2 regions of the Paenibacillus sp. Cedars genome follow, and region 2 is predicted to be linked to the other one. Evidence: a T-box and tRNA genes for the amino acid it is inferred to sense, from the RefSeq annotation. Region 2 holds a T-box; the other holds one or more tRNA genes.
The links. The T-box of region 2 lies ahead of lysS (lysine--tRNA ligase). A T-box ahead of a tRNA ligase gene usually reads a tRNA of that ligase, here a tRNA-Lys.
Positions count from the first base shown of each region.

Region 1: it has a tRNA-Lys gene. The T-box ahead of lysS (lysine--tRNA ligase) is inferred to sense a tRNA for this amino acid. The anticodon was not compared.

Region 1 is NZ_CP020866.1:720,587-736,826, reverse strand. It holds gene B9D94_RS05140 (FixH family protein) at 1-126, shown strand, start outside; gene B9D94_RS05135 (thiol-disulfide oxidoreductase DCC family protein) at 141-566, opposite strand; gene B9D94_RS05130 (hypothetical protein) at 766-1,041, opposite strand; gene B9D94_RS05125 (zinc ribbon domain-containing protein) at 1,130-1,372, opposite strand; gene B9D94_RS05120 (organic hydroperoxide resistance protein) at 1,518-1,937, opposite strand; tRNA gene B9D94_RS05115 (tRNA-Leu) at 2,122-2,204, opposite strand; gene B9D94_RS05110 (helix-turn-helix domain-containing protein) at 2,307-2,669, opposite strand; gene B9D94_RS05105 (hypothetical protein) at 2,847-3,491, shown strand; gene B9D94_RS05100 (alpha/beta hydrolase) at 3,585-5,174, opposite strand; gene B9D94_RS05095 (FecCD family ABC transporter permease) at 5,197-6,216, opposite strand; gene B9D94_RS05090 (FecCD family ABC transporter permease) at 6,209-7,216, opposite strand; gene B9D94_RS05085 (ABC transporter substrate-binding protein) at 7,255-8,274, opposite strand; gene B9D94_RS05080 (AraC family transcriptional regulator) at 8,392-10,059, opposite strand; gene B9D94_RS05075 (KGG domain-containing protein) at 10,332-10,802, opposite strand; tRNA gene B9D94_RS05070 (tRNA-Leu) at 10,994-11,076, opposite strand; tRNA gene B9D94_RS05065 (tRNA-Lys) at 11,116-11,191, opposite strand; tRNA gene B9D94_RS05060 (tRNA-Glu) at 11,340-11,414, opposite strand; gene B9D94_RS05055 (Type 1 glutamine amidotransferase-like domain-containing protein) at 11,531-11,824, opposite strand; tRNA gene B9D94_RS05050 (tRNA-Ser) at 12,003-12,091, opposite strand; tRNA gene B9D94_RS05045 (tRNA-Asn) at 12,095-12,170, opposite strand; gene B9D94_RS05040 (SprT family protein) at 12,197-12,694, opposite strand; gene B9D94_RS05035 (hypothetical protein) at 12,798-13,145, shown strand; gene cmpA (cortex morphogenetic protein CmpA) at 13,229-13,360, shown strand; gene B9D94_RS05025 (DinB family protein) at 13,468-13,938, opposite strand; gene B9D94_RS05020 (CGNR zinc finger domain-containing protein) at 14,085-14,645, shown strand; gene B9D94_RS05015 (GNAT family N-acetyltransferase) at 14,707-15,150, shown strand; gene B9D94_RS05010 (Tex family protein) at 15,340-16,240, opposite strand, start outside.
Region 2 is NZ_CP020866.1:3,739,686-3,755,925, reverse strand. It holds gene B9D94_RS18930 (ThuA domain-containing protein) at 1-675, shown strand, start outside; gene B9D94_RS18925 (Gfo/Idh/MocA family protein) at 710-1,765, shown strand; gene B9D94_RS18920 (hypothetical protein) at 1,802-2,776, opposite strand; gene B9D94_RS18915 (cobyric acid synthase) at 3,086-4,720, shown strand; gene B9D94_RS18910 (DUF8832 domain-containing protein) at 4,908-5,780, shown strand; gene B9D94_RS18905 (glutaredoxin family protein) at 5,806-6,045, shown strand; gene B9D94_RS18900 (hypothetical protein) at 6,497-6,712, shown strand; gene B9D94_RS18895 (hypothetical protein) at 6,738-7,412, shown strand; gene B9D94_RS18890 (glutathionylspermidine synthase family protein) at 7,409-8,608, shown strand; gene B9D94_RS18885 (hypothetical protein) at 8,609-9,283, shown strand; gene B9D94_RS18880 (DUF350 domain-containing protein) at 9,280-9,672, shown strand; gene B9D94_RS18875 (potassium channel family protein) at 9,707-10,729, shown strand; T-box leader at 10,778-11,050, shown strand; gene lysS (lysine--tRNA ligase) at 11,115-12,674, shown strand; gene B9D94_RS18865 (hypothetical protein) at 13,639-15,897, shown strand; gene B9D94_RS18860 (HEAT repeat domain-containing protein) at 15,916-16,240, shown strand, end outside.

The sequences.
Region 1 (16,240 bases), 3.0 Mb from region 2:
AATAACGGCTCCATCATCATTCCCCAAAAACCGTTCGCGGTCGGAGCATTGTCCGAGGCAGAGCTTGCCTATCTCCAAGCGGAAACCCCGACATTTCAAGAAGGCACAGCTGAACATCAGCATTAAAAATAAGACTTCATCTAGGATAAAAACCGGCGCCGAATCTCCGGCGTCGGAACCATGCATTCGTTGGAGCGTCCAAACCAGCGGTAACGGTTCTTTGCTACCCAGCGGTACACCAGGTTCCGTAAGACAGGCGGAATCAGGATGAGCGCATACGACAGCGACCATGGAAAGCGAAGACGCCGTGCAATGCGAAGAGCACCTGTCGACCTTGTATAATACTTCCCATTTTCAATCAATATCATCGTTTCGGTTGACTCTCCATCAAATCCCCCTTGGCGCAGCAGCTCCTGTCCTATCTCCGATTGCAGCGAAGCAAAGCGGAACGCCCCCGCAGGATCTCTCCGAATAATGAATTGGGTCAACCCCTGGCACAAATGGCACACGCCATCGATCAGCACAACGGCATAGTCCTCATTATTTACGATGCGTTGATCCTCCATAGTTCGCAGCCCCCTCGTATTATATAAAAAAACACGTCTCTCGACGTACTTTCTCAGACAACAGATTGCATACAGCAAAACTCATTCTTGCAAGTTAAGATTAGCAAGCCGCTAATCGAATAGTTTACACTTTCTTCCTTAAAGAAAAAACGCAGGAGCCCTCTCCTACGCTTGATCAAGTACGCTATTTTTGGTTTTACTACTCAGCAGCTTTACTCAGCCACTCGCCGTCTTTCATCTGCTGGTCGAATTCGTTCGAGAATTTCTCCATGCATTTGCATATGAAATCTTTACGACAAACCGGGCAAGGTACTTTCCCAAGTCGGCTGAGCGCAGTCAGTTTCCATTCCGGGAAGCGGTTGTAGAATACGCGAATATCCGTTCCGTCAGCCGTGTGGATAATGAATTCGTATAGCCCTTCTTTGTCATTGCTTCCAGCTGTGGTCACACTTGCAATATGCGGTCTGTATGGCATGTCATCACCCGTTTATTTTATTTAAATTCCTTATGACTGGTTTGTACTTTCTGGTACTTAGTCATATTAAAGAATTTTAGAGGTGATGTCAACCGAAGAACACATCCAGGATCGAGCCAAGCTGGCCTCGCTTTTTCCCTTCCAATATATCCGGGTTGAACACTTCCACATATCCGCAGTTTGTGCAGGAAACAAACAGGAAATGGTTGTGCTGAATATCAAACATCTTGCTTAGTCCTGCTCCCGACATGGAGACCTCCTTCGTCTGGCAGTGATTGCCTCCGCATTTACTGCACACAAACCGTTCCTCGATCATTTGTTCAATACGCATCCCAGGTGCCCCTTTCTCAATACTTAATCATAAGGAGAAATACGGAGTTTCATGTAAAAAGTTTCATATATGCAAGCTGAGCTGACAAAAAAAGATGACCCTCATATAAGAGAGTCATCCCCATTTCTTATTCTTGTTCTTATGGTTAGCTTACGCTTAACTCCACGTCGATGTTGCCTCGGGTTGCCTTGGAATAGGGGCAGAACGCATGCGCTTTTTTGGCGAGGTCCTCGGCCTGGCTTCGTTCGATACCCGGCATTTCAATCTTCAGCTTCACCGCAAGCTTGAAGCCGTCAGCACCTTCGTCTTTTCCGATCATCACCTGGGAGTGGATCACAACATCCTTAAGCTGCACGCCTTCTTTACGGGCTATATTAGCCAAGGCGCTTTCGTAACAAGCCCCGTATCCAGCCGCAAACAGCTGCTCCGGGTTGGTTCCATCCCCGCCGGGTCCTCCCAGTTCCTTCGGCATGCTTAATTTGTGATGAAGAACTCCATCCGTAGATTCAACGGAACCTTCACGTCCTCCAATGACTTTTACATCTGCTGTGTATAATGGTTTCATGCTCGTTCATCTCCTTCATACCCTATTATGATCTCTACATGTACTCTTTAAACTTATGGCACAGATTGAAACGACAAATAGGGCAGTTCTCAGGAAACACCTTATTTACCAATCATAAAAAACAGCAAAAAAAGCTGTGATTCAAATGGATGATTCCACTTCAATCACAGCTTTTTCTAAAGTATGCGGTAGAGAGGACTCGAACCTCCACGGGTATACACCCACTACCCCCTCAAGATAGCGTGTCTGCCATTCCACCACTACCGCATAGTATAAGGGAAGTTCTGTAGCGAACATTCCCTATTATACTGTTCTGCAATACAAAAGTAAAGAGTTAATTATTGAGCTCCAAATTCGGCACCTGCATAGCTATGTCTTGTCATTTCTCTTATCCTTGCGGTAAGCAGAAAATTCGATATATTCGCGGATGAACTCCTTCTCATTCTCTGCAAGTCCCGACATGGCAAGATCAGCCGCTTCCGGGTCCACTTCATATTCTCCGCGGGATTCCCTGACCCGAGTATTGGGACTGCCCTTGCCAATGATCAGCCAATCCAAACTCACGGAGAAGAATGCAGCGATCTCAATCAATTTATTTGTGCTCGGCGTTGTTTTCCCCCTCTTCCAGTCACCAAAATTTCCTGTGCTGATCCCGAGGGTTTCGCAAAACGCCTTCTTGGTCATACCCCGGCTTTCTATGAGATGTTCGATTCGTTGGTAAATAGACTGCATTAAACAACCGCCTTCCTATTCTCTCTAAAAAGAAAATATCTTATGTACGTAATTTTTTCTTGCACAATGACTTAATTAAGTGTATAATCAATATATATTGCCTAAATTATACCATAGTACTCATAGATCGTTGTATCTTTTACTCATGAGTCTATTTAGTACGAGGAGCGAGTAATTTTGCCCTACGATACCATAATCACATCTTGGAACAATGCGGTTCACTCCTTGAACAAGGGACTGATGATCATTACCCCCGACGGCATCATCGACAAAATGAACGATCCGCTCATTGCCATGGCCGAACAATACGGTGTTTCCCCTGAGTTCAAGTGGCAGGGGACATCCTTTTTTGATATCACTTCCCAGCAGTTGGGACAGGCCTCATTCGATCATTTTTTTGATGTGGTGGACTTCCCTGCCATCAAGGATGTTATAGCAGGAAAGCTGCCTGAATATTCCTTTGAATATGCAGTGAATGGGAACGGTCAAGATATCTGGGTGCTATGCGAGGTCATGCCGCTGCTTATGAGTGATGACAACCTTATCCATGGAGCCATGCTCTCCTTCACTGACATTACGAAGTTTAAGCACAAGGAGCTGCTGCTGGAGCAAGCACTGGCCCACAGCTATCCCTTGCCGGGACACATTCCGATCTGTGCCGTATGCAAATACGTGCGCCATGCCGAAGAATGGGAGCCGGTCGAGAGCTATTTGGAGAGTCGTCTCCCGATTGAATTCACACATGATATTTGTCCTGATTGCATCCGCAGATTATACCCCAAATATTCCTCCATCCTGGATGATCCCCAGATACCTGATTAGATGAATACATAGTACAGCACAAATAAGCAGCTTCGTCATCCGAATAATACGGAAGGCGAATCTGCTTATTCATCATTCGGGATCTTTCGTATATTACGCGTTCACAAAACGAAGCAGAGGGCTTATGAGAGCCGGCAGCACCGATACATGCCCTTCCCCCTCAATTTCGGTAAAAGCGGTCTCCAGCACGTCTTCTTGCCCCTTGAGAAACGCATACAGCTCTCTGGCGTCTTGAACCATGGACGGTTTCTCCTGAGCTCCGACATATATGTGCAGCTCTTTGCGCTGTCCAGTTTGCAGTATACGCGCTTTCCCTTCTTCCCATTGCTTGTACAGCATGTAGTTCTTCCACCATACGGAGGGACATGCCGCTATGTACCGCTGAAAGGCCTGCGGCCTGGTAAACAGTGTATGCAAGGTAAAATAACCCCCCAGCGAGTGCCCAAATAACGCCTGCTTCGCAAGGTTTACCGGATACTGCCGTTCTACTGCTGGCTTCAGCTGATCCTCGATGAACGCATGGAATGCCTCGACACCGCCTGTCTCCGGCCATTGAAATCCATTGGGACGGACCGGCAGCTCATCGGTATCGGCATATTCCGTAAAGTTATAGAAACGCTCATTACTCACGATAGGACTGTCGCTGTCAAAGCCGATGCCCACAATAAGAGCCGCAGGGATGCCGCGGGGCGTACGAGACTGAATGCGAATCGCCTCTGCAAGCGATCCGAAGGTAGCATTGGCATCCAGTGAATACAACACAGGATACCCGCCCTCGGGCGGAGGTCCCATCGGCTCGGCGATGAAGATACGGTATTCACGGCCCGTAAGGTCGGACTGCATAGACCAGGTCACCGTCCCGGGTATGTGAAACAAGCTGTCGTTAGGCTGGGCGCTTGGCCCCTCACCCTGAGCTTGCTTCGCCTTCAGCTCCTCCCCTTGGGCCTCCTTCATGAACAACCATTGCAGTGCATCGGGAAATCTTCTGGCCATAAAGATGGCGTCATGGGTTCCATCCGGATCTACCTTCAGCTGCAGTCGCTGCTTGCTCATCCCATTTTCACCCCAAAACCGATGGGCCTCAAGGTTATTAGGGAACATATTCTTCTGTGCATTTTTCTTATATACACCCTCTTGACGCCCCACAGACATAAATACCCTCAGGCTGGCTGGCAGGCTCCCCTGCTGCCTGATGAAATCCATAACCCCCTCATACCACAGCGAAGCCGACAGCATCCCGATTCTTCCAAAACTCTCGGGACGCCAATATCCCGCAAACATCGAGATCAGCCCGCCAAAGGAGCCGCCGATAATCGCCGTATGTCCAGGCTCAGGTAGTGTCCGGTATTGTCCGTCAATGTGGACTTTAATGACGTCAGCCACTTCGTCTACGTAGGCTCTGCCCTGCCCTCCGAAGGGGGGATTCCCATCCAGCAGAGAATCTGCCGGCCATGGCGTATACTCATCATTGCGGTTTACAGGTGATATTCCGACCAGAATAACTTCATCCAATTGCCCGGTTGAAAACAAATGCTCCACATAATTCAGGCAGTCCATGAACAAATCTCCATGATCCTGCACATAGGCAACAGGATAAAAGCGTTTCGAATCATCCTGATAAGAAGGAGGCAAATACAGTTTGAGTTCCCTGTTCTCAACCACCAGCTGCTGATAACGATTCATGTAATCCTCCCGAAAGCTTCTTTTATTTTCTCATGCGAATCAATAGATAGATGAAATAAGGCACTCCGATCACAGACACCACAATCCCTGCAGCCAATTCGGCCGGAGCAAATATCGTTCGGCCGATGAAATCGCCGATGACAACAATCGCCATCCCGGCTATGCCGCTGACAGGTATGATATGCCTGTGCCGCAGTCCCACCAGCTGTCTGGCCAGATGCGGAGCGATCAGACCGACAAATCCAATGCTGCCGGACACGGCAACACTCGCGCTGATCAAGCCGATGCTGCACAGCAGCAAAATATTTTTCTCACGTTCGACAGATACCCCTACACTCTTCACGCTTTCTTCACTAAGCTGGAACAAGTCGAGTACCTGTGAGCGGAACCATATAACAGGCGGCAAAATAATGAGCCAAGGCAGCATAGTGACCACGAACTTCCAATTGGCACTGTGAAGGCTGCCGGCCAGCCAAGCTACGGCCATCTCGTAATCCGACGGGTTCATTTTGAGAGAGAAGAACATCGTTATGGCCCCAAAACCGGAAGCAATCGCAATACCCACCAGGATAAGCCGCTGCGGGTCCAGCTTCCCGCCTTCTCTGGCAAACATGAATATGGCCGTTGTCGCTGCTAACCCGCCTGCAACGCCAAACATGGGCATCATCATAACCCCAAGCCAGCCTGACATCGTGATCTGCCCCTGCAGTAAGAACATGAACAGAACAACCGCCATGCCTGCGCCGGCATTGATGCCGAGAATGCCCGGGTCTGCAAGTCCATTACGCGTTACGCCCTGAATAACGGCCCCGGCCATGCCCAGCGCAAATCCTACGAGTGCACCAAGTACAATGCGCGGAAGACGGAATTCAAACACAACGAGATCGAAGTCCGAATTGGGATTCAACCGGAGCAGCGTCTGGAATACTTCCTTAATCGACATGTCAAAGGTTCCGTTCGTCAAACTGAAGTATATCGCCGTCAAGACAATAGCAATTCCTCCAGCAACCACAAGTGGGAATCGATAATATGTGTTACGCACGCTGCGCCCCTCCCCTCGTCTTGATCAGATACAGGAAGAAAGGAACCCCGATTAATGATGTAATGACACCGACCGGCGTTTCAAACGGGAAATTCACAAAGCGCGCAAGAATATCACATAACGCAAGAAACATGCCGCCTAATACTCCCGAGACGGGTACAATCCATCGATAATCGGAACCTGACAGGAACCGGGCTATATGAGGGATAATCAAGCCCACAAAGGCAACCTTGCCCGCCAGCGCCACCGACACGCCTGTCAGAATAACAACCGCCAGCATCGCGAGGGCTTTGATCAGCCATGTATTCACACCAAGCCCCTTGGCCGTCTCATCTCCAAGCGACAGGAGTGTGATCGATTTGGACAATACGATGGCAAGGCATAGACCAACGATAGCAAAAGGAATGCTCAGCTTGATCAGCTCAGGGTCCATTGCATGCAGCCGGGCATTGTACCAGAAGCTGATATTTTGCGAGATTTGAAAATAGGCGGCTATCGCCTCTGCAGTCCCGCTAAGAAACGTACCGATCACGGTACCGAGTATAGCCAGCCGAACCGGACTGAGCCCATTCGGTATGAGCCACGCCAATCCGAACACAACGGCAGCCCCGATGGCCGAACCGATCAATGAACTGACGATGTACATATTGGAGCTGGCATTCGGGATAAATACCATAAACAGCGTGACGGCAAACACAGAACCGTCAGACACCCCCATAATGGATGGTGAAGCCAGATAGTTCCGCGTCATGCCCTGCATTAAAGCTCCTGAAACCGCGAGGAAGGCACCGATGAGCATCGCGCCTACTACCCTTGGCATTCGGGAGCTCATAATAATCTGATGATCAACACTCTCCGAGTCAAAAGCAAAGATGGAATCCCAGACGGTATCCATCGTAATATTCTTGGCCCCATACAGGATGGAGGCCGCTATGAGTAATAAACAGACTGCCGGGGCCATCACAAGGATGACAGCCGGCAGTGATTTTTTGAACCCCATGAACAACACGCCTTATACGTTTATACTGGAACTTTTATTTACTTAGTCAGATTCTCGACTGCAGCTTTCAGGAACATAATTTTGCTGTATGCTGTTCCGCCTTGAGCAAGCGGATCGACCACATTGACAAATGCGGTGCCGTTCTTGAATGCGTTCAGGTTCTTCATGATTGGATCATTCTGCAGCTCTTCCAGTGCATTGGGTGTATCCTTGTTCTCATCTGGTGAGAACTGTACGAATACATAATCCGGATTCATCTCCGCAATTTTCTCTTTTGAGATCAATTCCTGTGCCTTGGCTGCCGCTACTTCTGCTGGTACTGCAATCCCCAAATCCTCATACAACACCGGGTTAAAGAATACGCCGGCTGGGTATATGTACATCTCGCCTGCACGAATACGAATCGCCAGAACCTTCTTGTCCTTCAGGCTATCTCCAAGGGTAGTTTTGACTTCTTCCAAATCTTCTTTATATTTGGCTATTTCCTGCTCAGCCTGCTCCTGCTTACCGCTTAACTCGCCAAGCAGTTTCAAGTTGCTTTCCCAGTTGGTTGACACATGGGAGTATGGAATCGTAGGCGCAATTTTGTTCAACTGTTCAATAACTTCAGGTTTGGCTTTGGACGATCCCAAAATGACATCAGGCTTCAGAGACAGAATCGATTCAAAATTCGGCTCCATTTTCTCACCGACCGACGTGGCTTCCTTCGTAATCGACTCAAACATCGGCGGGAATTTGCCTGAGAAGGTGATGGCTCCAACCGGATTTACATCCAGTACAATGGCGTCCTCCATCGCTTCAACCGCACCGGTGATGACAATACGATCCGTTTTTGCCGGAAGTGTGTATTCCTGATCGAGGTATTTCACAACCTTTGTATCTGACTCAGCGGTTTTCGCTTCTTCATTCGAAGTGCTCTCCTCCGCGGGTTTGCTCGTTTCTGCCGCACCGTTCGTGCTTGCTGCGTCCGTATCCTTAACTTCGTTGCCCTCTCCACAAGCGGATAACACCAAAGTGAATACCACCAACAGCCCTAAGACCCATTTCATTCTCTTCATCTCTCTCCATTTACCCCTTCCATGATCAATGATCACTCAATAATTGATAATGATTATCATTATTGATTATGGTATAGGATTTGCCCTTTTTTCACCATGGACAAATAACCGGATTCATCATGGACATTTTCCGGAAAACAACCGGAAGGCCTCCTCAGCCATATGCTCCATCGCGATGGGCGAGTACTCGCGCCAAGGATAAGAGGATAATTGATGGAATGATCCCTCTCTCACTGCTGGGAGCGTCATCCATTCCGGCGTAGCCTGCAATCTTCTCCAATGGGCCAGTGTCTCGGAATCCTGACGAATCAGAAGCAGAATATGCCCTGCGCAGCTCTCTTTGATCTGCTCCATCGTCAGCCCCCTGCCGTTCTCGAAATCCAAAGACAGCGCGGGCTGGAAATTAAAATCATCATATAATAATTCCTTCATGCCCGGATGACTGTAACTCATCAGCTCATCCTGATGCAGGCGTGCGGTCAAAAGGGTCCGCTGTCCCATCCTGCCAGGGGGGAGCTTCTCGCGGTAGGACGATATTTTCCGATGAAACCCTTCAATCCACTGCTCCGCCTCCGGCAGCTTGTCCAGCACTTCCGCCAACCCAAGCAGATTGCTCTGCCATCCCTCATGCTCTCCCGGCATCTCGTAGAGAGGGGCGATCAGCCGAAGCTGGTCCTTCTCCCATTCTTCTATTCCGTATGCACAAACAATAAGCTCCGGACGCGCCGAAGCAAGCTTCTCCAGATTCGCATATTTATTATGATTCTGACGGTACGCATCGAGATGCACCGGAATATCCGGACCGAGAACATTATAATAGTGTTGCGACCACTTGGGATGAAGCGGAGCTGCATATGGCGTGAAATCCAGCGGCATGACATAGCCCAATAGGGTAGTTGAACCATACAGGGCCATTTTGTTTTTCCTTGTCTTCATATACACCGAGGGAGAGATTCCAAATGCCTTCTTAAACTTGCGGCTAAAATAAAACTCATCCTTGTATCCCACCATATGCGCAACTTCCCGCAGCAAAGAATCCGAACCCAGCATCAGCTGCTTCGCCTTGTTTAAGCGCACATTCGCCAAATAGTCCATCGCGCTATGACCATACGTCTTCTTATACACCTCTACAAAATATTTAGGACTCAGCTCGGACAGGCCGGCTAGTTCTTCGATCGTTAAATCTTCATTATAATGTTCTTCAATATACTCCTTCACCCGCTCCAGCGCTTGTCTCTTGTCGTTCTTGGCGTATGGACCGCATCCAGCGACCATTGTATATAACAGCTCTTGAAAATCAATCTGTACCCTCCACTGTTTTAGGGGGTCCTTGCTGTGAAATTCCTTGTGCATCGTGCGGCAGACAAGATTCAAGCGGTCAGGGGAGCTGACAACGAATATGCCGTCATAGGGCATGAAAGCTGCGTCGTCCACCTCATGGAATCGACCACAGCCCAACTCGCCTTCATAAAAACCAAAATGAAGGATCGCAACCGCCGTCAACTCTTGTTCCTCCACACTTCGATGATCGTCGCTCATAATACCAAACGTGGATCCCGCCGCACAAAAATAAACACACCCCTTATTCATGCGGGTGATTTGTTCTGCCTGCTGCAAAGAGGCCTCCCCGCTAAGGGGGACGATCAGGGCCGACTGTACGGTCAGCTGTTGGTCAAGGGACAAGCTGTGTCCATGAACGATATCGATATTCCATAAACGGGCCATCAGCCCGCCGTATTCTTTCGGATCATTCTTATCACTGCTATTGCTCATCAGATTTAACATATATACTAGATCCCAACCTTAATTAATGAGAATGGTTATCATTATCATATAATTATCACACACCGTGTCAAATGTCCAGTGGGACCATCCTCTTTTCAGAATTGTCACAAGTATAGACCCAACATAAAAAAGCAGCCTTGCCTCCACAGGGAGTCATGACTGCTTCTTCAAATGGGATATATCTAATGAAGGTACATACAGGTGGGTCTTTAGAATGCGATATTTTCCTTCCCCTCCACGAGGAGCCTCTTCCTAGGCCCGCATATTCAGGGTTAATTCCGCCGAAGGCGCTGCCGGTTGCGAGCCCGGGCCTCGCCGCCCTTGCGGCCTGCCTCTTCGCGGCTCATCTTGGCATCTTCGGTATGGTTCTGATTTCTCGATTCTCCACCCATCTGGCCGATTTCTTGATAGAACTCGCGTCCATGTGAGCTTGAGGTTGACTCTCCGCCTTTGCGTCCGATATCCTTATAGAAGTCCTTGCCATGGGTATCCGAAGTAGCTTCTCCGCCCTTCTGACCGATCTCCTGATAAAACTCCTGATTATGCGAATTAGACGTAGATTCTCCGCCTTTCCTGCCGATTTCCTGGTAGAAATCTCTATCATGAGCACGAGAGGTTGCCTCCCCGCCCTTTCGTCCAATCTCTTGATAAAATTCTTTGTTATGGTTGTTCGCAGTAGCTTCTCCACCTAAACGTCCTGCTTCTTCACGGCTCATCTTTCCATTGTTGTTGTTCTTAGCCATTCTGAATCACTCCTTATAGGTTATTGGAAGTTGTTGCTCGTCCACGGTATCATATTAACCTTGTGAACGGCGATGAAACATAAATTTTGCATAAATGCGCAAGTTTGCATCAAGGTCATCCTGCACAAAGTATTGATATACACGAAAAAAAAGCCCCGCACAAAGTGCGGGACTTTTTATCAAAATCTGTATGCGGTAGAGAGGACTCGAACCTCCACGGGTATACACCCACTACCCCCTCAAGATAGCGTGTCTGCCATTCCACCACTACCGCATAATATAAGGGTACATCCATTCGTTACTAAATAAAAAATGGTGAGCCATGAAGGACTCGAACCTTCGACACCCTGATTAAAAGTCAGGTGCTCTACCAACTGAGCTAATGGCTCTCGATGACAATCTTGCAGCTGCCATATAAGAAAAATGGTGACCTGTAGGGAATAACCTCTCTTCGTTCGAGACTGCGATGCTTATCCTAACGAAGATCTTGCTCCGACGAATCGACGGGGTTCTCATCCCTGAGGTTATATAAGAAAGTGGTGACCCGTAGGGGATTCGAACCCCTGTTACCTCCGTGAAAGGGAGGTGTCTTAACCCCTTGACCAACGGGCCACTTTAACCACGTCGCCGTGACGACAAGATTGAGTATAGCATAAATTTAAAAATGCTGGCAAGCTTTTTTTTTCGTAAATTTTAATATTTATTTTCAGTGTTTTTTCGGCCCATAATCAGCCCAAGAAACCAGCCGCTAGCTGCGTTTCTGTGACGATATTTCCCACACCCTGCACATGGTATGCATGAGCGTCCACTCTCGAGCTTACGATCTTATGCAGCTGTTCATCTATAAAATGCAAAGCAGCCCCATCATCGGCAGCATATCCGGATTGCGCCTCACCATTAAGTACAAGATTATGGTACGACGGCCTTCTCTTACTCTCGCCATCATAGTGAGGGCAATGGCTTCCCCTCAGCATACCCAACCCCTCAAGCTTGTACAAGGGTGCGTTCAGCGGATCTGTAATCCCTTCTTCAAACCAGCATATGGAGCCAGCGCTTAACCCCGTTAATAAAACACCGAGACTGCGAAGTATGCCTAACGCTGCTTATGCTCCGACGAACCCTATCCAGGGTTCTCATCCCTTTGCAAAAAAAAGCCCCCAATCACTTTGTGATGGGAGCTTTCTTCGGTGTAACGCTAAACGGAGAGAGAGGGATTCGAACCCTCGCACCACTTACGCAGTCTAACCCCTTAGCAGAGGGTCCCCTTATAGCCACTTGGGTATCTCTCCATATGGCTCCCCGAACAGGACTCGAACCTGTGACAACTCGATTAACAGTCGAGTGCTCTACCAACTGAGCTATCAGGGAACATTAAATAGAATACTAATAATTTATCATGACTTCTTAGGGGAGTCAAGCGATAGAAGCGTAAGACGTCCGCTGCACTTTCCGCACCTGTACCGGGCCGGGTTCATCTTCCGTTTCCGCAAATACTCGGTCCCGCAGGCGCTGCAGCGCAGCATATAGCGGTAAGGTTCCGGCTGGCGGCCCGTTGCCCTGCCCTTCGGCAAAGATTTGCAGAATCGGCTTCCTCCAACGGCTTGCAGCAATTTTTTGAAATCGGCATCCCGATGCTGATACCCCCTCCCTGCAATATGCAAATGGTAATGGCACAGCTCATGCTTAATAATCTTCTCGACCTCTTCCCTGCCGTGCGTAGCAAGCTGATGCGGATTGATCTCGATATGATGGCTCTTCATAAAATACCGGCCGCCCGTTGAGGACAAACGCGGGTTAAAGGTCGCCTGATGCCTGAACGGAACCCGGAAGCTCTCCAGCGAAATTTTCTCAACCCAAGCCTGCAGTTCTTCATTGCTCATCTCGTTCATCATAACAATATCTGATCCTTCCTTTACCTTATAAATGCTACTTGAATTTTAACTTCTCTCTGGGCTACACTGTCAAGTAGAAAGTATGGAGGGAGAACCTGCAATCATGCCGAACATGCGTTACGTTATATTAAAGGGACACGAGGGGCTGCAGTTCGTCGAAATGCCTGGTGACCACGCTTACCAGCTCAGTGCTCTGAATTTACGCCTTAACAAGGAAATCGATAAACTCACCGCTCCAGGCAAACCTCAGCTGCCTCTTGCTGTAGCTGAATGCGACAATCTTGATCTGCTGCAGGAATCGCTGAGCATTCAAGGTGGTCTGGACTACATAAATGAGCTTGAGCAGGCTTTTGCTTCCCTTAACGAAACAGAGTATCCACTCATCTCGCTGCTAACCGAGATTCGGGCTCTTCAAGCCCAGCTTGAGCAGTGGTACGAGGAAGAGGCGTAATAATCGAGGTAGACCTGCACGCTTTGGGCTTTTTCCCCATATGCTATCCATACAGATGGAATTAGCAAGAGGAGGAGATACCCTTGCCGCAATGGCTCTGCAATCAATTAATACGTGCTTTCCGTAAAAAGGACAGACGTCAGATCAAGCTGCTGAACGAGTGCTGGTACTTTTACCGGAATTCACCGGGCGAAGAGAATTCGAATGCCCGATAGGGCGCTGCAACCGATCCATAAGTATGACAATAAGCCGGACTGCTGTCCGGCTTATTTTTGTGTGTATTTTATCATGATAGCTGAAGGGGAGCACGATCTACTGCAACTTACAGAAAGCTGCGCTTAGCCGGCCAGGAGCCTTGCAGCTTCCGCAGAAAAATAATTTGTCCCGTATGGTATGCATCATGCGTAATTAAGCTGGCTATCCGCTGTGGAGATTCGGTGATCTCTTCTTCCGGCATCTGCTCTATTTTTTGTCTTAGCACAGTATGAACTTCCTTCAGCTGCTCCTGAGCTGTTTCCCACGCCTGCTGGCTTGGATCGTGTATGAGAAAGGTCTCGTCATTGCCGATTCCTTCGTTACTAAGGGGTGTCCCTTCCAATCTTGCGAGCAGCCGCTGCTTATAATACAGCAAATGCTGCACGTTCTCCCAAATGGAATTCGCGGCCTCCCCCTCCGGTTTCCAAAGAGCCTGCTCAGCCGTCACATCCTTCAGCGCAGGAAGAATCGGCGGATACCAGTCCTCCTGCTCCATAACGTTATCCCAGTAAAGTAACAACAATTCTCGCATGTTCATATTCGATCGCCTCCATTTTAATATGTAACCACCTTAAATAAAATAGATCGTTACACATAAACTAACATACTGCCACCTCCATTACAAGTAACTAGCAACATAAATTTTTACTTGTTACAATAATGGAATGAGAAAGGATGAGTTTCATGTTGTGGGATGATTTTCTGAACAGTGAATGGCATGACTGGAGAGGTAGCGGCCGGTCAGAGGACAGACTTTATCGTGAGGATTGGCTCACCGATTTTATAGACGAATATCATCTTCAAATGACCCTGCCATTAAAAACGGATGAACTGGATCTGTTAAAACAGCTTCGCTCCTTCCTCCGAAAATGCGTGCAGCACATCGTTGCGGGAGAACCCCCTTCCCGCCAGCAATTGGAGGAATTGAACCGCTGGATGGCCGCAGGGCCAGTCGTGCGCCAGCTTGGGATGCAGGGGGACCAGAAATTCGTGCTGACCTACACCCCTGTAACTCCGGATCTTCAGACGTTTTCCGCGGAGATAGCGGGTTCTTTTGCGCAAACCTTGGAACAAGGCGAGCTGGCTCGATTCCGCATCTGCACCAACCCGGATTGTCTGTGGGTGTATTACGACGATACGCGCAACCGCTCCAAGCGATACTGTGATGACAAGGCCTGTGGCAACCTCATGAAAGTGAGACGGTTTCGGGCGAAGAAAAAGCAGCAAGCCGATATCGAGAACTAAGCTAGGGTTAGGGCGCTCAGTAGATCGTTTCTTATATTTAAATGGGTTGGAGGTAAAAATCATGATTATAAAGAGGGTTACTGAAGCAGAATTAGCTTGGGTTAACCGGCAGTATGAACAAATCGGATTTATGCCAAGCAAGCTACAGAATGAAATCATTGCCATCGTTATGTCTCAAGGCCACTATGCCGGTGTTGGCAGACTGGTTATGTTGAATGCGCATGAGGCTGAGATGGGCGGCATTTATATACTGGATGCATTTCGAGGACAATTCCTTGCACAAGAGCTCGTTTCATACCTGGTAGAAGAATCGAAAAGACAGAACCTCAAGACGGTGTATTGCATTCCGTTTGAAGAGTTGCAGCATTTCTATGAGAAATTCGGCTTTCATGCATTCGATGCCCCTGCCTCCAATGCCAATCCCCGGATTTTAGAAAAATATCACTGGTGCCTCAAAACATACGATAAAAACGTCCTGCTTCTAAAGCTGACCCATGACGGGTAAGCTCTGGGTAATAAAAAGCAGCGGTATGCCGCTGTCTGAGCTTCACAAGCAGTAGAACGAATAAGAGCCGTAACTCCCAATGGGAGATACGGCTCTTTCATCATTTTATACGCCATTGCGTAAGGTTCGTTCGATCCGGGGATTGCTTGGATTGCTGTCGGCCAGGTGTTGAACTAATATGGGATCCTGTTACTGGTCCTTTGGCTTACGCATCGTCAAACCGACGCGGCCTTTCTTCAAATCCACGTTCAGCACCCATACTGTAACGTTATCTCCGACGGAGACAACATCCATCGGATGTTTCACAAATCCATCACTCAGCTGGGAAATATGCACTAGACCGTCGCTCTTGATGCCGATATCAACAAAAGCACCAAAGTCGATAACATTGCGCACCGTTCCCTGAAGCTCCATTCCCGGCAGAAGATCTTCGATCTTCAGTACGTCCTGACGGAAGATTGGCAGCGGCAGTTCCTCACGCGGATCGCGTCCCGGACGCTGCAAGCTGTCCAGAATATCACGCAGCGTTGGCACGCCAACCTCCAGCTTCACCGCGAGGTTCTCCGGCTGCTGCGCATCCAGCAGCTCAGCCAGCTCCTTGCTTCCGAGCTTGTCCAGCCCTACCTGAAGCTCCTGGAACAAACGGTCAACGACCGCATATGATTCCGGGTGAATCGGCGTACGGTCCAGAACGTTCTCCCCTTCCGAAATCCGCATAAAGCCCACGCACTGCTCAAACGTCTTGGCGCCTAGCCGCGGAACCTTTTGCAGCTGCTTGCGGCTTACAAACTTCCCGTTCTCCTCCCGATATTTCACGATATTCTTGGCAATGGTTGCGTTGATCCCTGCCACGTACGAAAGCAGGGATGGCGATGCGGTATTCACGTCAACTCCGACATGGTTAACCGCAGACTCCACGACAGCTTTCAGGCTTTCCTCCAGATGCTTCTGGGTTACATCATGCTGATATTGACCCACGCCGATCGATTTCGGATCGATCTTCACCAGCTCGGCAAGCGGATCTTGTACCCTGCGCGCAATTGAAGCCGCGCTGCGCTCGGCTACATCCAGATCCGGGAATTCTTCCTGT
Region 2 (16,240 bases):
GTAGCGAGCATTTATCCGAATGGGATTCACAGAGCAATAGCGGGTCATCTCGAAGGAGTTGAAGGTTTAGAAGTAGCTACCGCAGTATTGGATGAGCCGGATCACGGATTGACCGATGAGCGGTTGGCGAACACGGATGTGCTGCTGTGGTGGGGCCATTTGGCACATGATGAGGTGCGGGACGAGATTGTCGAGAAGGTGCGTCAACGCGTTCTGGACGGCATGGGACTGATTGTCCTGCATTCCGGTCATGGCTCCAAAATCTTCTCCAAGCTTCTCGGTACAAACACCGGCATGCTGAAGTGGCGCGACGATGGTGAGATCGAACGGCTGTGGGTGGTCGAGCCCGGTCATCCTATCGCGAAGGGTCTTGGTGAATATATCGAAATTCCGAGGGAAGAAATGTATGGAGAACGGTTTGAAATACCGGCACCGGATGAACTGGTATTTATCTCCTGGTTTGAAGGCGGCGAAGTGTTCCGCAGCGGGTGCTGTTACAGGAGAGGCAGAGGGAAGCTGTTTTATTTCCGTCCAGGCCATGAAATGTTCCCTGTGTACCACCAGCCCGAGATTCTGCAGGTGATCACGAACGGCGTGTTCTGGGCTGCGCCTGTTGATGGGGCAAAAACATCCTACGGACGGGTTGCGCCCATCGTCCCTGTTGTTCAATCCTAAGACCATCAGTTATATAGAAGAGGAGTGCATCTAGATGAATAAATTTCGCATTGGATTAATTGGCTTGGGGGGCATGGCTCAGGAGCACATCCGCTGGATGAATGAAGAGAACATGTATCAGATTGTCGCCGTTAGTGACGTAAATGGTGAAGCTGTGGCTCGGGTAGGCGATCAGCTCGGCATTGAGGACAGCAAGCGTTACGCTGACTTCCATCATTTAATTGAAGATCCGGACGTCGATGCCGTAATCTCGATTACACCTAACAATGTGCACGCAGATATTATCAGTGCATGCTTGCAGGCAGGCAAGCCTTTTTTGGCGGAGAAGCCATTCACTCGCGTCTTCGAAGAAGCGGTGCCCCTGCTGGAGCAGTATGAAAGACAGCCCGTTCCGGCCATGATCGGTTTTACATACCGTTACACACCGGCTTTCCGTTATGCCAGAGAGCTGGTGCGCACAGGCAAGCTGGGTACGATTCGTCACTTCTCGATTCAGTATTTGCAAGGGTTCGGTGTGCCAAGCGAGCAGGTTCCTTACATGTGGAGATACAATAAAGCCATCACGGGCACAGGCACTCTGGGTGATTTGGGATCGCACATGATTGATATGGCGCGCTTTCTGTTCGGGGAGTTCAAGGAAATAACCGCACAGCTGCACACGATTATTCCGGAACGCCGCGATCCGGTAACGGGCGCAATGGCCCGGATCGAAGTAGACGATTTTGCAAGCTTTCAGGCGCGGATGACGGGTGACATTATGGGCGTATTCCAGACATCGCGCAATGCATTTGGCTCAGGCAATCAGCATGAGGTGTCCATATATGGCGACTTCGGTACGGCACATGCCAGCACATTGGACCCGGACCGGCTCATATGGATTCGAGAGGAGGAGCCAGGTCAGCTCTCCAGAACGACAATGGAAGTGCCGGAGCATTGCAAGGTGAAGCAATATGCTGATTTTGCAGCCGTATTACGCGGTGCGCCTGCCGATGGAGTTCCTGGATTCATGGACGGCTATCGGAATCAAGAGGTGCTGGATGCCGTAATCCGGGCAAGCGAAGCCAGGGCAGCAGTAGAGCTCCCGAATTAAAGCCGGGGTTCAGGGACCAGGAAATTAACAGCTGTCTCACAGTGTTTTGCCCATCCAGATGTACAAGGCCATTAAGCTGAACAGAAACAGGCAAAAGTTTACGCTTACAAATAATCCGCGAAGGACGGGCGAGCGGTGGAACTGAAAAGGTGTCCGCAGATCGCCTGTGCCTTCGATCAGGAACAGAATCAGCAGCGTGTGAATGATGGTGTGCCCGATGACTTCCTTGTAACCGAATACAAGGCTTGTCATAATAAAAATACCTGATACCAGCAGGGCGGTGAATCGGCTCATGATGCCTACGATGAATGCCCACGCCAGTCCAATTTCGATAAAAGCGCTGATCATAACAAAGTGTTCGATGGAGAATCCGAAGGTAGGCAGTCCATAGCTGCCCATGACAGAACACGCCAGTTCTGGAATGGTCAGCTTTTCCATGGCGAGCCAGGCGAGGGACATGCCTGTGCATACATACATGACCGGAGCGGCTGTTTTTTTCAAGGGCGTGCCGCACACGAACAGATAATACACAATACCGATATAAATCAAATAATCAATGGAATGAAAGATACCGTAGTTTAATGAAGCTTGAATATACAACAGGAACAGGATGGCACCGCTGATCGGCAATGTACGCTGATACAGAAGACACGCAGCGGCGGCAGAGAGGCCGAGGATAATCCACATGGAATTGGTTCTGAATTCGGGTGCCAGATAAGAACCGCTCAGAAGCTGCAGTACCAGGCCGATGGCCAGCCCGATGCGGAGAATGACTTCGGTATGCGGCCTGAGACGGTACAGGAATTGATGAATCCGCACCACGGGCCGCGTCTTACCCAACGGATCGTTGAACACACTCGATACCAGTAAGACGAACAATGTAAACGCTAACCAAAACAAGAAGGTCAATGTAACGACACGGGGGAAGGGCAGGGGAACCCATTCGAAATTGTCCGTAAACCACTTTACATGAATATAGATGTTGCTAATCTCGCTGAAATACATTAACATTCAATCAGTTCCTCCCTTAACCACTCTAGTCACCTATCCAAGATAATACAACTTTGACTAAAAAAGTATATTAATAGATGAATGTATCCCTCATTGTGAAAAATATTGTCCCTAAGCGCTCGCACATTTGAGTGTCTATAAAGGTTTTGAATGACACAAAGCAGGTGATCCAGGCGGATCGCCTGCTTTGTGTACGTTTTCGCCGAACAGGAACCTAAGATTCCGGAATGGAGTCATAATGCTCCCCTTTTGCAGCGGTTTGTTATAATGATGAACAAGCAGATCAAGTCATGGAAAAGGGTGAGGAAGATGAGTGAACGAACATACATAAACGATACGCATACGTATAACGGCGAGGCACGGGGAGCAGTACTTATGCTGCAGGGCACGGCCTCGGACGTAGGCAAGAGCATCCTAACGACCGCGCTATGCCGTATTCTCCTCCAGGATGGTTATCGCACAGCTCCATACAAGTCGCAAAATATGGCGCTTAACTCCTACGTGACGCTGGATGGCAAAGAGATCGGCAGAGCGCAGGGCGTGCAGGCCGAAGCCTGCGGCATTGCCGCAAACACGGACATGAATCCGATCCTGATCAAGCCGATGAAGGACATGTTTTCGCAAATCGTAATCCACGGCGTGCCCGAAATGCAGATGAGTGCGATGGATTACCGAACGGAGTTTTTGCCGAAGGCCAAGGGAATCGTACTGGCTGCACTCGATCGGCTCCGGGAGCAATACGATATCGTGCTTATGGAAGGCGCGGGAAGTCCGGCGGAGATCAATCTCAAGGACCGCGACATTGTGAATATGAATTTGGCGGGATGGGCGGATTCGCCGGTGATTTTGGTATCAGACATCGATCGCGGCGGCGTGTTTGCCTCCATCGTAGGCACCCTTGAACTATTGGAGCCCCATGAGGTTGCCAGGGTCCGGGGGTTTATCATCAACAAGTTCCGCGGGGATTTGGCACTGCTGAAGCCGGGACTGGACTGGCTTGAAGAGCGGACGGGCATTCCCGTGCTGGGCGTTCTCCCTTTTATTCAGGACATGCGAATCGAGGCTGAGGATTCCGTTGTGCTGGATGAGCTTCAATATCAAAGACAGGAAAAACGCGACCTCGATATTGTTGTTATCCGGTATCCGCGGATTTCGAACTTTACGGATTTTGATGCGCTGCGCTGGGAGCCGGATGTTACCGTGCGCTTTGTCCAATCGGTGGATGAACTCGGGACGCCGGACGTCATTATTTTGCCTGGCACCAAGGATACGATCAGCGATCTCGGGTTTATCCAGGATCGGGGGCTGGCGGATGCGATTATGAAACAGACGCAGCAGCGGGATGTGCAGCTGGTTGGCATCTGCGGAGGATATCAAATGCTGGGCGAGCAGTTGTCCGATCCGCATGCGGTGGAAGGAAACGAACGGGATGCGGCAGGACTTGGGCTGCTGCCGATCCAAACCTCCTTTTTACAACAGAAAAGGACCGTTCGCGTAAAAGGGAGATTGTCACAGGAACATCCTTTGAGACTCATTCTACCGGATACAGAGGCCAATGTGGCGATAGCGGCCTATGAAATCCATATGGGCGTGACCGAATGGACCTCGATGCCTGGCGGATCGGGGCACCGTCCACTGTTTTTAATAGAAGCAGACTGCGAGAATTCTTTAAAAAGTGAAGAAGATACTCCTATCCATCCAGAAGGCTTGGCTACCGCCGATGGCCGAGTATGGGGAAGTTATTTGCACGGGTTGTTTGACAACGATGCTTTCCGCAGGTCATGGCTGAACGGTGTCCGGGGGAGTAAGGGACTGGATGCCATTCCGGTAACGTTCCAAGCCGAGGTACGCAAATTCGCGGAATTCGACCGTGTGGCAGACATCGTGCGGGAGCATGTGGACATGGAGAAGATTTATGAAATCATCGGCTGTACGCGCTTATAGCCATAAGGAATAGAATGGGTTCTTGGGGTAATAGTGAAGAATAGAAGAACACCTTGCCTCAATTGCAAGGTGTTATCTGTGTGGGGAGGAAGAAAACTAAAATTGATTAATTATAGGATAGGGGGGTATACTAATAAAAGAGAGTTAAAGTCACCGCAAAGTATATCCATGATTGGAGTGATAGCCTATGTGGAATAAGAAGGGGACCTTGCTAATCTTAACGGGCCTGCTTGCTTTGGGATTGTTGACATCATGCGATAACGCGAAGCAGGTACAAGATACGGGTGGCCAGGGAGGGAACTCAAATCAGGAAAACGCAAACCAGGAAGAGAACGGACACAGTGGACACGAAGGCGGGCATGAGGCTGCCTCGAACAACTACAAAGCTGCAGTTACATCGAATGAGCCGGTAAGCGCAGGCACCGAAACCGAGCTATCGATTCAGATCACAGACAGTAACGGCGCACCCGTCCAGGAATTTGATGTCAATCATGAGAAACTGCTGCATCTGATCATCGTGAATCGGGATTTGTCTTTTTTCCACCATATCCATCCCGATTACATGGAGAATGGTAAATTTACCGTGAAAACTACTTTTCCGGCTGGCGGCGAATATAAATGGTTTGCGGATTTTGTCCCCAAGGGTGCTGAAGGGACGACGCGAAGCGAATGGCTCCGGATCGAGGGAGAAGAAGGAGAAGCTTCGGCAGTTCAACCTGACACCAGTCTGATGCAACAAGTAAACGGCAAGGAAATTGAACTGAGCCTGAGCAATACCTTATCGAATGAAGAGGTTGTGCTCAGCTATCATGTTCGGGATGCGCAGACAAAGCAGGGAATCAGCGATTTGGAGCCATACCTGGGCGCGGTCGGGCATGTTGTCATTCTGTCCGCAGACGCCCAGCAGTACATCCATGTGCATCCTCTGGAGGAGCAGAGCACGGGACCGAAAGCGGAGTTTGTCGCTACCTTTCCCCATAGCGGCATCTACAAGATTTGGGGGCAATTTCAACACCAGGGTGAAGTGATGACGGTGCCTTTTGTCGTTGAGATCCAGTAAAATTCACTTACAAGGAGTGATCGATATGACGGAAACATTGAAAATATACACCATTCCCACCTGCAGCGACTGCCATCACGCCAAGCGTTATTTCAAGGAGCAGGGAGTTCCGTACATGGAATATGATTGCACACAGAATCCGGAATATCCGGAAGAAGTGAGGCGTCTGACGGGGAAACAGATTGTGCCTACCATCGTTATTGGCGATAACGTATTTATCGGATTTGCCGATAACCTGCAAGAAATCAGGGAATTGTTCAGATAAACCAGCGATTATGGTTATAAAAAAGAAGCATGGTTCGTTCCTCGCGGAATGATCCATGCTTCTTTGCATGTGGTGTTCCCGATCGCAGCGCGTTGCTTATCGCGCCGGGCGTCGTTCGTCTTCTGGAGCCTTCCGCATCAAGCGGGCAATGCTCTTAATTTTAAACGATGACATGAGTGGCAATGTCAAGGGAGACCATGAGCACGAAATTTGATGCTACACCCTATAAAACGTAAAGAATCAGGCATTGTATGGCCAGAATGTTCATTTTCGGGAGTTTTTTAATGTTAATTCGAAGGTGTAAATAATCTGTAGCGGTGTTATTATATGGATTGCGTCTTTTGGAAGATTATCGCTCTGCAAGCGTTGATAACTGATCATAGATTTCTGAAACGATTCCAAATATTGCACGTATCAATACTCACTGCTTAGATGGAAGGGGTAAGAACCAGTGGATAATGGAATGAATGTCATTTTGTTTGAAAAGAGACCGGATGGTGAACTGATCCAGATTGAAGAGCGTGCATGGACGATTAACATGGTTGCCGCACTGGAGCATGTGAACTATATCGTCGCAGGCGGCCGGGAATACGAAACGATTGAAGGCAGATTAAATGTAGACACGGGCAAACTGGAGCTTCTGCTCGTTCCGATGCGGAACGAATGAACCCTGTCCGAAAGGAGAAATCATCTTGAGTCATGAAAAAGACAAAAAAGAGCATCCGGCATCGAAATGGCTGACGCCGGATGGCAAACCGATCCGGGTCTTGTCAAGCTCGCTCGGCATCGCTTTGTTAGCGAATGCTTTTCTGGTATCGGGCGCAGCCGCAAAGGATCTCGCATCGGAAGCGGTTACCTCGGCTGACGAGCCGCAGCTGGTGTCCTGGTCAACAGAAGAAGTAAAGAAGTATTTTGATAAGAATGTGGATTGGAACATTCCGTTTCCAAGCGAGGAAGAATTCCAGGATGAGCCGGTCGAGGGAGCTGCAGCAGGCTCAGGCGGCGGAACGACGGTTGTCAACAACTATGGCGGGTACAACTCAGGCTTCGGCTGGGATGATCTACTGCTCTATCACATGCTGTTTAACAACGGTTCCTATTATTCATCCAGCGGATGGTATAACAATCACCGCGGTTATTACGCGAACAGCGGTAAACCATACAAACCCCGCACGTATTCGAGTGGTACATTCCAGAACAAACCGGTGGTAAACTCGACCGTTCGCCCCAAAACTTCAACCTCATCTTCGGGTACGATTACACGCCGCTCCACCTCGTCCAAATCCGGCGGCATTGGCGGTAATTCCAGTGGATTCAGCTCCTCGGGTTCGAAATCCAGCTCCAGATCCGGTGGTTTTGGCGGATGAGTCAAGAAAGTGTGTTTGAAGTTACAGGAAAGCCCGAGCCCAATCGGAACGAGCGGGTGTCAGAGCTTGCGGAGCTTGGATTTACGTGGGCGGACATGGAAGGGGAAGCCTACTGGATAGACCAGATTGTGACCATGCGTCAAGAGACCTATCACGAGCTGGAAGAAGCGGCATCTATTCTGTGGACGATTTTAGACAAAACCGTTCGCAATATTCATCGCAATCATCACATATACAGTTTGATTGGCATTCCGCCAATCCTATGGCAAATGCTCGATGAATGCCCGCTCCCGGAGGAGGGGCTGATCAGCAGGTATGCCAGGTTTGACTTTGCCATTGCCCATGACGGCAGCATCAAGCTGCTTGAGCTGAATGCGGATACGCCTACAGGCTATGTTGAAGCTTCCATTGCCACTCCATGGCTGTGTCGGCAAGCCGGAATCTTCTCGCCCAATGAAGGAATGCAGGAGCTGGTTACAGCGGCGTGGGGAGTGGAGCGTCCCGATACGGCAGCCTGTATTGCATATGGTGAGCACAAAGAGGACTCCGGTACGATTGAAGCGTTGGTCCGGCATAGCGGTCTTGATATTCAATTGGTGGATTGTCTTGATCTGTGGGTGGATGAAGGCATGCTGAAGGACGGTGCCGGCCGGGAGATCCACCGAATGTTTGCCCTATACCCGAAGGAATGGATGTCCGTCGATGATGGCGGAGATGCGCTGGCCTATGCCATCGAGACGGGACGACTGCAGCTGTTCAACTCACCGCACAGCATTCTGCTGCAATCCAAAGGTTTGCTTGCCGCCATGTGGGGGATGTATGAGCTGGGGCTTCTGTACGAGGAGAACGAACGGGAAGCCATCCTTAAATATATGCTGCCGACATACAACAAACCGGTGTTCTCCGGTCATTTTGTCTCCAAATCCATGTTCGGCCGTGAAGGTGGTTCTGTTAAACTGTACGATCAGGCAGGTCAGCTTGAAGTAGAGGATCAGGACGGCTACGACACGAGTGTGATGTTCCCGACGGTCTATCAACGAAGAGCGGACTTGGCTCGGGTTGAGACAGCGGAAGGAGCATTTCATTTATTGACCGGATTGTTCGTGCTGAATGGAACCCCTTGCGGCTTGCTCGGACGGGCGGGCGGCTTGATTACGGGGAATTCCAGCCATTTTATCGCAATGGGAGTGAAATAAATGCAGTTGAAACAAAAGGGAATGCAGCCAAGCGGCGCTCCTCTAAGGAAGAGGAAGCCTTCTGTCGTGCTGGCTGTACTGATTCTATCGATCATGGTGCTGGCGCTGAGCGCATGCGGAAGCAATGAGTCGTCCGTGTTCCATAGCGGTTCTTCAGAGGAAGTATCCTCCTCTACCCGTGTGCCATGGGACTACCGAATTGTTGAAGGCACGGTAGGCGATTTGATTGGCGGAGATATGACAGTGCTGCCGGATAACGAGCTGCTGCCAAACGACAACAATTATGCGACCGGGGACAAAATCTGGACGCTTGAATTCATGGACGCCGAACTCGCCACCGATGCGAATCAGCGGAATGATATCCGGTTATCCTCCTGGCAGACGATCAAATCGTTCAAGGACAAGAAGAGCGCGCAAGCGGATTTAACCAACCTGAAAGTCACGGTTAAAACGGATGTGAAGCTGATTGGTGTATACAAAACAACATACAAAAAAGAAACAAGACATTTTGCGGTAGTTGAATTGCCGACAGGAAACCGGATCAAACAGCCGATTGACGAGAAGCGTTTTACCGCAATGGAGAAAAAGAAAACGGTTGATGTTGTATTGGAGGAAGTCCATGATTTCGCCGATTACGACTTGGCCTATGCAAAATTTCGGGGGTGGGCGGATTGACGGTCGTTGTTAATATTGTAATAAGTGTGCTCTGCATTATCGTGCTTCAATTGCTGGGGATGTTGATATTTAGCTGGATGACCCGGTTTAACGACATGGAGGAGCTGAAGAAAGGGAATACAGCGGTAGGACTGGCTTTTGGAGGCAAATTTATGGCAACGGCCATTATCCTGGGGATATCAGCATACACGAATTCATCGATCTGGCATATGATTCTGTGGTTTGCCGTAGGGTATGTATGTTTGATCGTTGCCTATTGGGTATTCGAGCTGGTTACGCCGGGTCTTCGCATCTCCGAGCAACTGCAAAAGGGGAATGTAGCTATCGGAATTCTGCTCGCTATGGTGTTTATCGGTACAGCCTTTGCGATCAGCAGCTTGATTATTTAGGAAGAATAGCGCCCTTGGGGAGAGGATCAGGAACGTGCACTTTTTTCTAAGATTATCTTTGAAAATGATGCGTCTGCGTAAAACGACGATCAGCGTACTTGTCATTCTGTTTGTGGTACTGTGCTCGACGCTGGCATTTCTGCTGGAACCGGAAACCTTTCAGAACGGGTTTAACGCCTTTTATTGGGTGCTTACCACGATGGCAACCGTAGGTTACGGCGATTATTATGCAGTCACAGTGCCCGGCAAGATACTGACCATATTTATATATATTTTTGGTATCGGGCTGCTGAGTTTAGTAATTGGTAAAGTGATCGAATCGTTTGGAAGTATGCAGCGGCAGAGAGGGGCGGGCAGGTTGAATTTTCGGGGCAGCGGTCAAGTGATCATTATAAACTGGAGCAAAAAAGCGCAATCCGCCATCGATGAGATTTTGTCGTATTCGCCGGAGTCCGAGATTGTTGTCATTGATGATTCCAGTCAGCATCCTGCAGAGCATCTCGAACAGGTGCATTTTATTAGCGGGGACCCGTCAGCAGATGACGTGCTGATGCGGGCCAATATCCTGGAGGCGAAATCGGCGATTGTATTTGCAGACGCTCGGATTGATGAATCGGCGCTGGTGGATGGCAAATCGCTCTTGATTGTTTCTAGCATTGAACGGATTGCACCAAATGTACATACCACGGTGGAGATTGTTCAGGAGAAGCATGTTCAGAATTTCCGCCACAACCATGTGAACGAGTTTGTTCTTTCGCATGATGCGGTTTCCCGCTTAGCGGTACGTGCAGCTCTGCAGGAGGGCAATTCGGATGTGCTGATGCAGCTGCTTAGCCGTGAGCATGGCGATGATATATATGAAGTGTCATTGAACCAGGCATGGAAGACTTATGGCGATGCCTTTCAGGATCTGCTGCGGCAGGGAGCGACGCTTATCTCCGATCGCAACGATCTCACCATTAACCGCAAGCTGGATCAGCCGATCCCGCGGGACGCCAAGCTGTATGTTGTCTCGGACGAGGCAACCTATAGGCGGATTGTTGGTAAACTTGCTTGACATTTCGAATTGCCATGGTTTAATATGGCTTAAATATTATGGAAACAATGAAAAGCTATGAAGAGAAGAGTAGTTGAGAAACGTTGTTTGCAGAGAGCTCCTGGCAGGTGGGAATGGAGCAGCAATATTCTTAATGAACAAAGACTCGGAGCTGCGTAAGGAATTGGGCAGAAGGGCTCAAGGATGTTACGACGGGCCTCTCCCGTTACAGAGATAGGGTATAAGCATCGTGATGCCGTACCTGAAGAGGTGGAACTGGTGACAGCTTTCACAAACCGGGGTGGTACCACGAAGCGTATTCTCAAAGCTCTCGTCCTCAAGATGACAATCTTGCAGATGAGGGCTTTTTTTGGTTTTTACCAAACGAATTAGAGGAGGACTTGGAATGCATTGGTCAGAACGAATCGCGAACGAATTGATCGAGAGGTATCCAGATAGGCAGACCTATGTGTGCGCAGCCGGAATCAGTCCTTCCGGGGCTGTGCATATCGGAAATTTCCGGGAAATCGTGACGGCCTATTTTGTAACAAAAGCGCTGAGAAAGCAGGGCAGGAAGGTTCGGTTTATTTTCTCTTGGGATGATTTTGACCGATTCCGGAAGGTTCCTGCGGGAGTGGACCCGGGGTTTGAGCAGTACATCGGCATGCCCTACGTGGAGGTCCCATGTCCGTTCGGATGTCATGCTTCCTATGCGGAGCATTATGAGAAGGAGTTCGAGCTTGCCTTAGCCGAATTCGGGATCGAACCCGAGTTTATTTATCAGAGCCGGGAGTACCAATCCAGGCGGTATAATTCGCTTATGCTTCATGCGATCCGACACAGGACGGAAATTTACGATATCTTGCATGCCTTCAAAACGGGTGGAGCCCATGACCAAGAACGGACTGTTTATTATCCAGTACAGGTATACTGTGAGGAATGCAGAAGGGATACAACGACGATACAGCAATTCGACGAGCCCACGGAAAGATTGGGTTATGCCTGCATCTGTGGGCATCGGGGCACCCTGTCGATCCTGCAGGCAACGCATATGAAATTGCAGTGGAAAATCGATTGGCCCATGCGCTGGAAGATGGAAAATGTCGCCTTCGAGCCGGGAGGCAGAGACCATTCGTCGGAAACAGGCAGCTACAATGTATCCAAAGTGATCTCGGAGAACATTTTCGGAAATCCAGCGCCTTCCTATGCGGCCTACGAATTTATAAGCATGAAGGGGAGCCATGCAAAAATGTCCAGCTCTTCCGGCAGCAACTATACGCCTGGGGACCTGCTGAAGGTGTACGCGCCTGAGAATATTCTGTTTATGTTTGCCAAGTATCAGCCGAATGCACCCTTCCATATCGGACTTGATGAAGATGTGATCCGTAACTATACCGAATATGAGCGTTACCGCAATCCTGCTGCTTCTAAGGAGTTAAGCCCTGATATTGAGGCTGCACTCGAGCTCTCCATGCCGGACAGCCATCCGGGCCGGGCTCCCAAATTCAGCCAGCTATCCGGCATTTTGCCGCTCGTGAATTTTGATTACCGACTTCTGCAGGAGCTCTTGCATCGAGTTGGTGAAAGTTATGCGAAGGAGCAGCTCGAACCCACCGCACGGCGAGCCGAGTATTGGATCAAACACTGGTATCCGCAAAAGCTGATTACCGTGAAGGAGCACCAGGATCACCAACGGTACGAGACGTTGGATTCATTGGAGCGGCAATGGCTTCACACCGTATGCGATCTGCTGAAGGATGCCGAGCTTACTGGATCAACACGAATGGAGAAGATCTATGCGATCTGCCACCATGATGATAAGAAGATGATGAAACAAAATCAGAAGCGTTTGTTCAGCCTTATCTATCAATTGGTCCTTGGCCGCGATGAAGGTCCCCGTATGCCGATCTTGATCGAGGGTGTCGGCGTGCATCGAATGCTTGATCTCCTGAATTTTCAGAAATAAGGAGGACGGGCTTTATCCTCGGGGGGAGGTACAATCGACTTGGTCACAAAGACGTGGGCAATTCATCAGATGTCCGGGGAACTACAGTGGATTTCAGGGTCGGATGTTGCCGATGTCTAAACGATGAATCAACTAACGCCGCTGGCGCTTAGATAGGGGCGGGTAGAGGAGTGGAGATATTCGACATTTTGGAGGTGAAGGTGACATTTGCCTGTAGAATAAACGGTAATCAAGGTAACTTTTTCAACCTCATAGCCTTGCAAACAGACCCGCGAGACTAATTATCGGGTCTGTTTTATGTTGTCATGCCCGGATTTGTGTAAATTTTTAAACTAATTTATGTAAACTACTGTTAAGTAATCGAGACCTAAATCATCAAAAATAGGCGATACTTACCACTTGATCCTGATAATCAAATCTATAGAATATTACCCAATCCCGGTACAGGACTCTGTTCTCATTTTGTATAAAAGGCTAATATTGCCAATCCTTTACAGAATGCGGTTCTCAGCCGTTTTTTTATACGACTTTGGTATCAATTTTGTCATAACTATGGATAATGATGTAAAAATGACCGGAACTTTAGCAATTTTTCTGCGTTTAATATTACGATTCACGAAAATTTTCTGAAAACGGTCTGAACACGCTGTACTCCTTTCATGGGATAAAGTCATACAGGCTACAGCTTCTTCGGGGCCATGCCCGTTAGCTACACGTAACTAACATCATCTTGTGAAGTTGTCAAATGACAAAGTTGAAGAGACGGCGATGCATGATTCGGGGGAAAAGTTATGGGAGTGTTAAATCCGCTTCTTTAAGACTATTGTCGGTATTAGAAAAGTTGGTAAAGAAGGAATATGGTATCGGGAACGCATCGGCTATAGAATGACGAGTATAGCTCACGTCATGAACGTCGGTGCAGCAATCAGCATGTCATAGAAGGGGCAGGTGAGCAACGAAGACGATGAGCAGACGAAAATGGTGGGTAATCGCAGCGCTTTGTACTATAGTGCTTCTCTGCGGTGCCGCTGTAATTCTAGGATATCTAAGACCGTCATTAAAAACGTATGCGGATGCGGACGGCGTGAAAATGAAGTTCAAAACCGAGGGCACCTCTTTATTGGAATATGAAAACGAAGAGGTTTGGAATGAGGTTTTTGCCAAAGGCGTGAATCTGGGTGCAACGGTACCGGGGCATTATCCTGGTGAGCTGCCGGCAACGGAGGAGGATTACCTGCGTTGGTTCAAGCAGATTGATGACATGGGAGCAAACGTCATCAGGGTCTATACGGTGCACAATCCGGTCTTTTACTCGGCTTTGGTGAAATATAACCGTGATAAAGGCGAAGACCCCCTGTACTTTATGCAGGGCATCTGGTCGCCGGAGGAGCAGCTGATCGAGCGTCAGGATGCTTATGACGAGGAAATCGTTCAGACGTTTAAAGCCGAAATATCCAAGGCAGTCGCGGCTGTCTATGGGGATATCAACGTAGAGCCCAAACATGGGCAGTCGAGTGGCAAGTATAAGGTCAATGCAGGCAAGTACCTGATGGCCTGGCATGTGGGTACAGAGTGGGACCCCGCCATGGTTGAGAAAACAAATACGGTACATAAGGATGTTCCTCAATACGAGGGCTCCTATTTCTCGGGGACGGAAGACGCAAGCCCCTTCGAGAATTGGCTGGCATCTTTATTGGATTATACGGCTACCGAGGAGCAGAAGTATGGCTGGCAGCATCCGATGACATTTACGAATTGGGTCACAACGGATGTGCTGGAGCATCCCGGCGAACCGCTGTTCGAGGAGGATCTGGTGTCTGTGGACGCAAGGCATGTCACACCGGTGAATTGGGAAGCAGGATATTTTGCGGCTTACCATGTGTATCCGTACTATCCGGATTTCTTCCGAACGGACGAAACATTGCAGACCATTCCTGATGGAGACGGGGAATACAACACATACAAAGCCTACCTGCGCAAATTGAAGGCGGAGTTCGAGGATATGCCGATCATGGTCACCGAATATGGCGTGCCGTCATCCATAGGCGTTTCACACCATGGTCCTGGAGGGAAGGATCAAGGCGGACATGATGAAGCAGAGCAGGGTCTGGTCAACGTCTCACTAACCCAGGATATTTACGATGAGGGATATTCCGGGGCAATCCTGTTCATGTGGCAGGACGAATGGTTCAAGAAAACATGGAATACGATGCCTTTTGAAATCCCAGCAGACCGCCGGGCATTCTGGTTGAATGTGCTGACCAACGAGAAGATGTTCGGGGTTCTGGCCATGCAGCCGGGTAAAACAGAGCAGATTACGATTGACGGCGATTTGGCTGACTGGGATAAGCTTCCCGATGGGGAAGTTAAGGCCTGGTCCGGAACGGCTCCGGGGGTGAAGAGCATGAGGCTGACTCATGATGAAGCCTATCTGTACATTGGCATGGAGCTGGGCGAGGTGTTTGACCCTGAGCGTTCGAAGCTCTTCATTGGAGCGGACACGATTCAAGGCGGAGACATCCCGGAGAAGGAGCTGGCAGGACGAACGCTTACCGGCGGAGCTTTGGAGACTTTGATTCAGTTAGGGCAAGAGGACGAGTCCCAGGTAACCATAGCGCCATCTTATGACTTTCACAGCCGATTGTACGGCGAAGAAGGGTATTGGATGCTGCCAGGGGAGGAAGCCAAGGGCACGAAGAATGATCCTGTAGTACCGGGTGGATCGTTTCACTCCTGGAAGCTGGCGATCAGCCTGCTGATGAATCCCCCGGACACCCGTTTCTCTCATCCGTTTGTGGATGAAACCGTAGGAATTCTCAAACGGGGGACCACCGATCCGGAATCTCCGGATTTCAATTCTCTTACAGCGTGGCAGTATCAAGGACAGTTCATTGAGATGCGAATTCCCTGGATGCTATTGGGATTCGGAGACCCGAGCTCGCTGCAGGTTGTGGATTACACTCCGCTTCAAGACAAGCGCTCATTCAGCACCGTGACGGCGGATGGAATTCGCTTGGCACCATGGATTGCGGAACGCTCGAAGCAGAACGGGGCTTCGGCAGCCGAATCGCCGGAGGCTATAAACCTGCAGGATATCAAACCCTATACATGGGAGCTGTGGGAAGCCACCAAGTACAGTGAGCGGTTGAAGCAAAGCTATTACGATATGCAGGAAATCTTCACCCGCCTGCCTGAACCGGGGCGGCAATCAGATGCTAAATAAAAGGAGGAGCCATCGGATATGTTTTCAAATTTAGCCATGGCGTACGTATTCATCTATGTATGTCTCGGCCTCATTGCAGCCGGCATTATCCTGTTGTTCCAAATGAAGATCAAGCATAATGCCGAGCAGAAAGAAATGGAACGTTTAAAGAAAAAGTACCATGATTACTTTGTGTATGTGCAGACCCATCTGCATGGCGATATAACGCCAGAGCTTCCGCCTGGCAAACTGACCCCGGCAGAACGCCGGGTCATTCAGGCCAAGTTTATGGAATGGATCGAGCAGTTCAAAGGGGATGCCAGAGAGAAGCTGCTTCGCTTGTGCAGGGATGCCGGATTTGTGG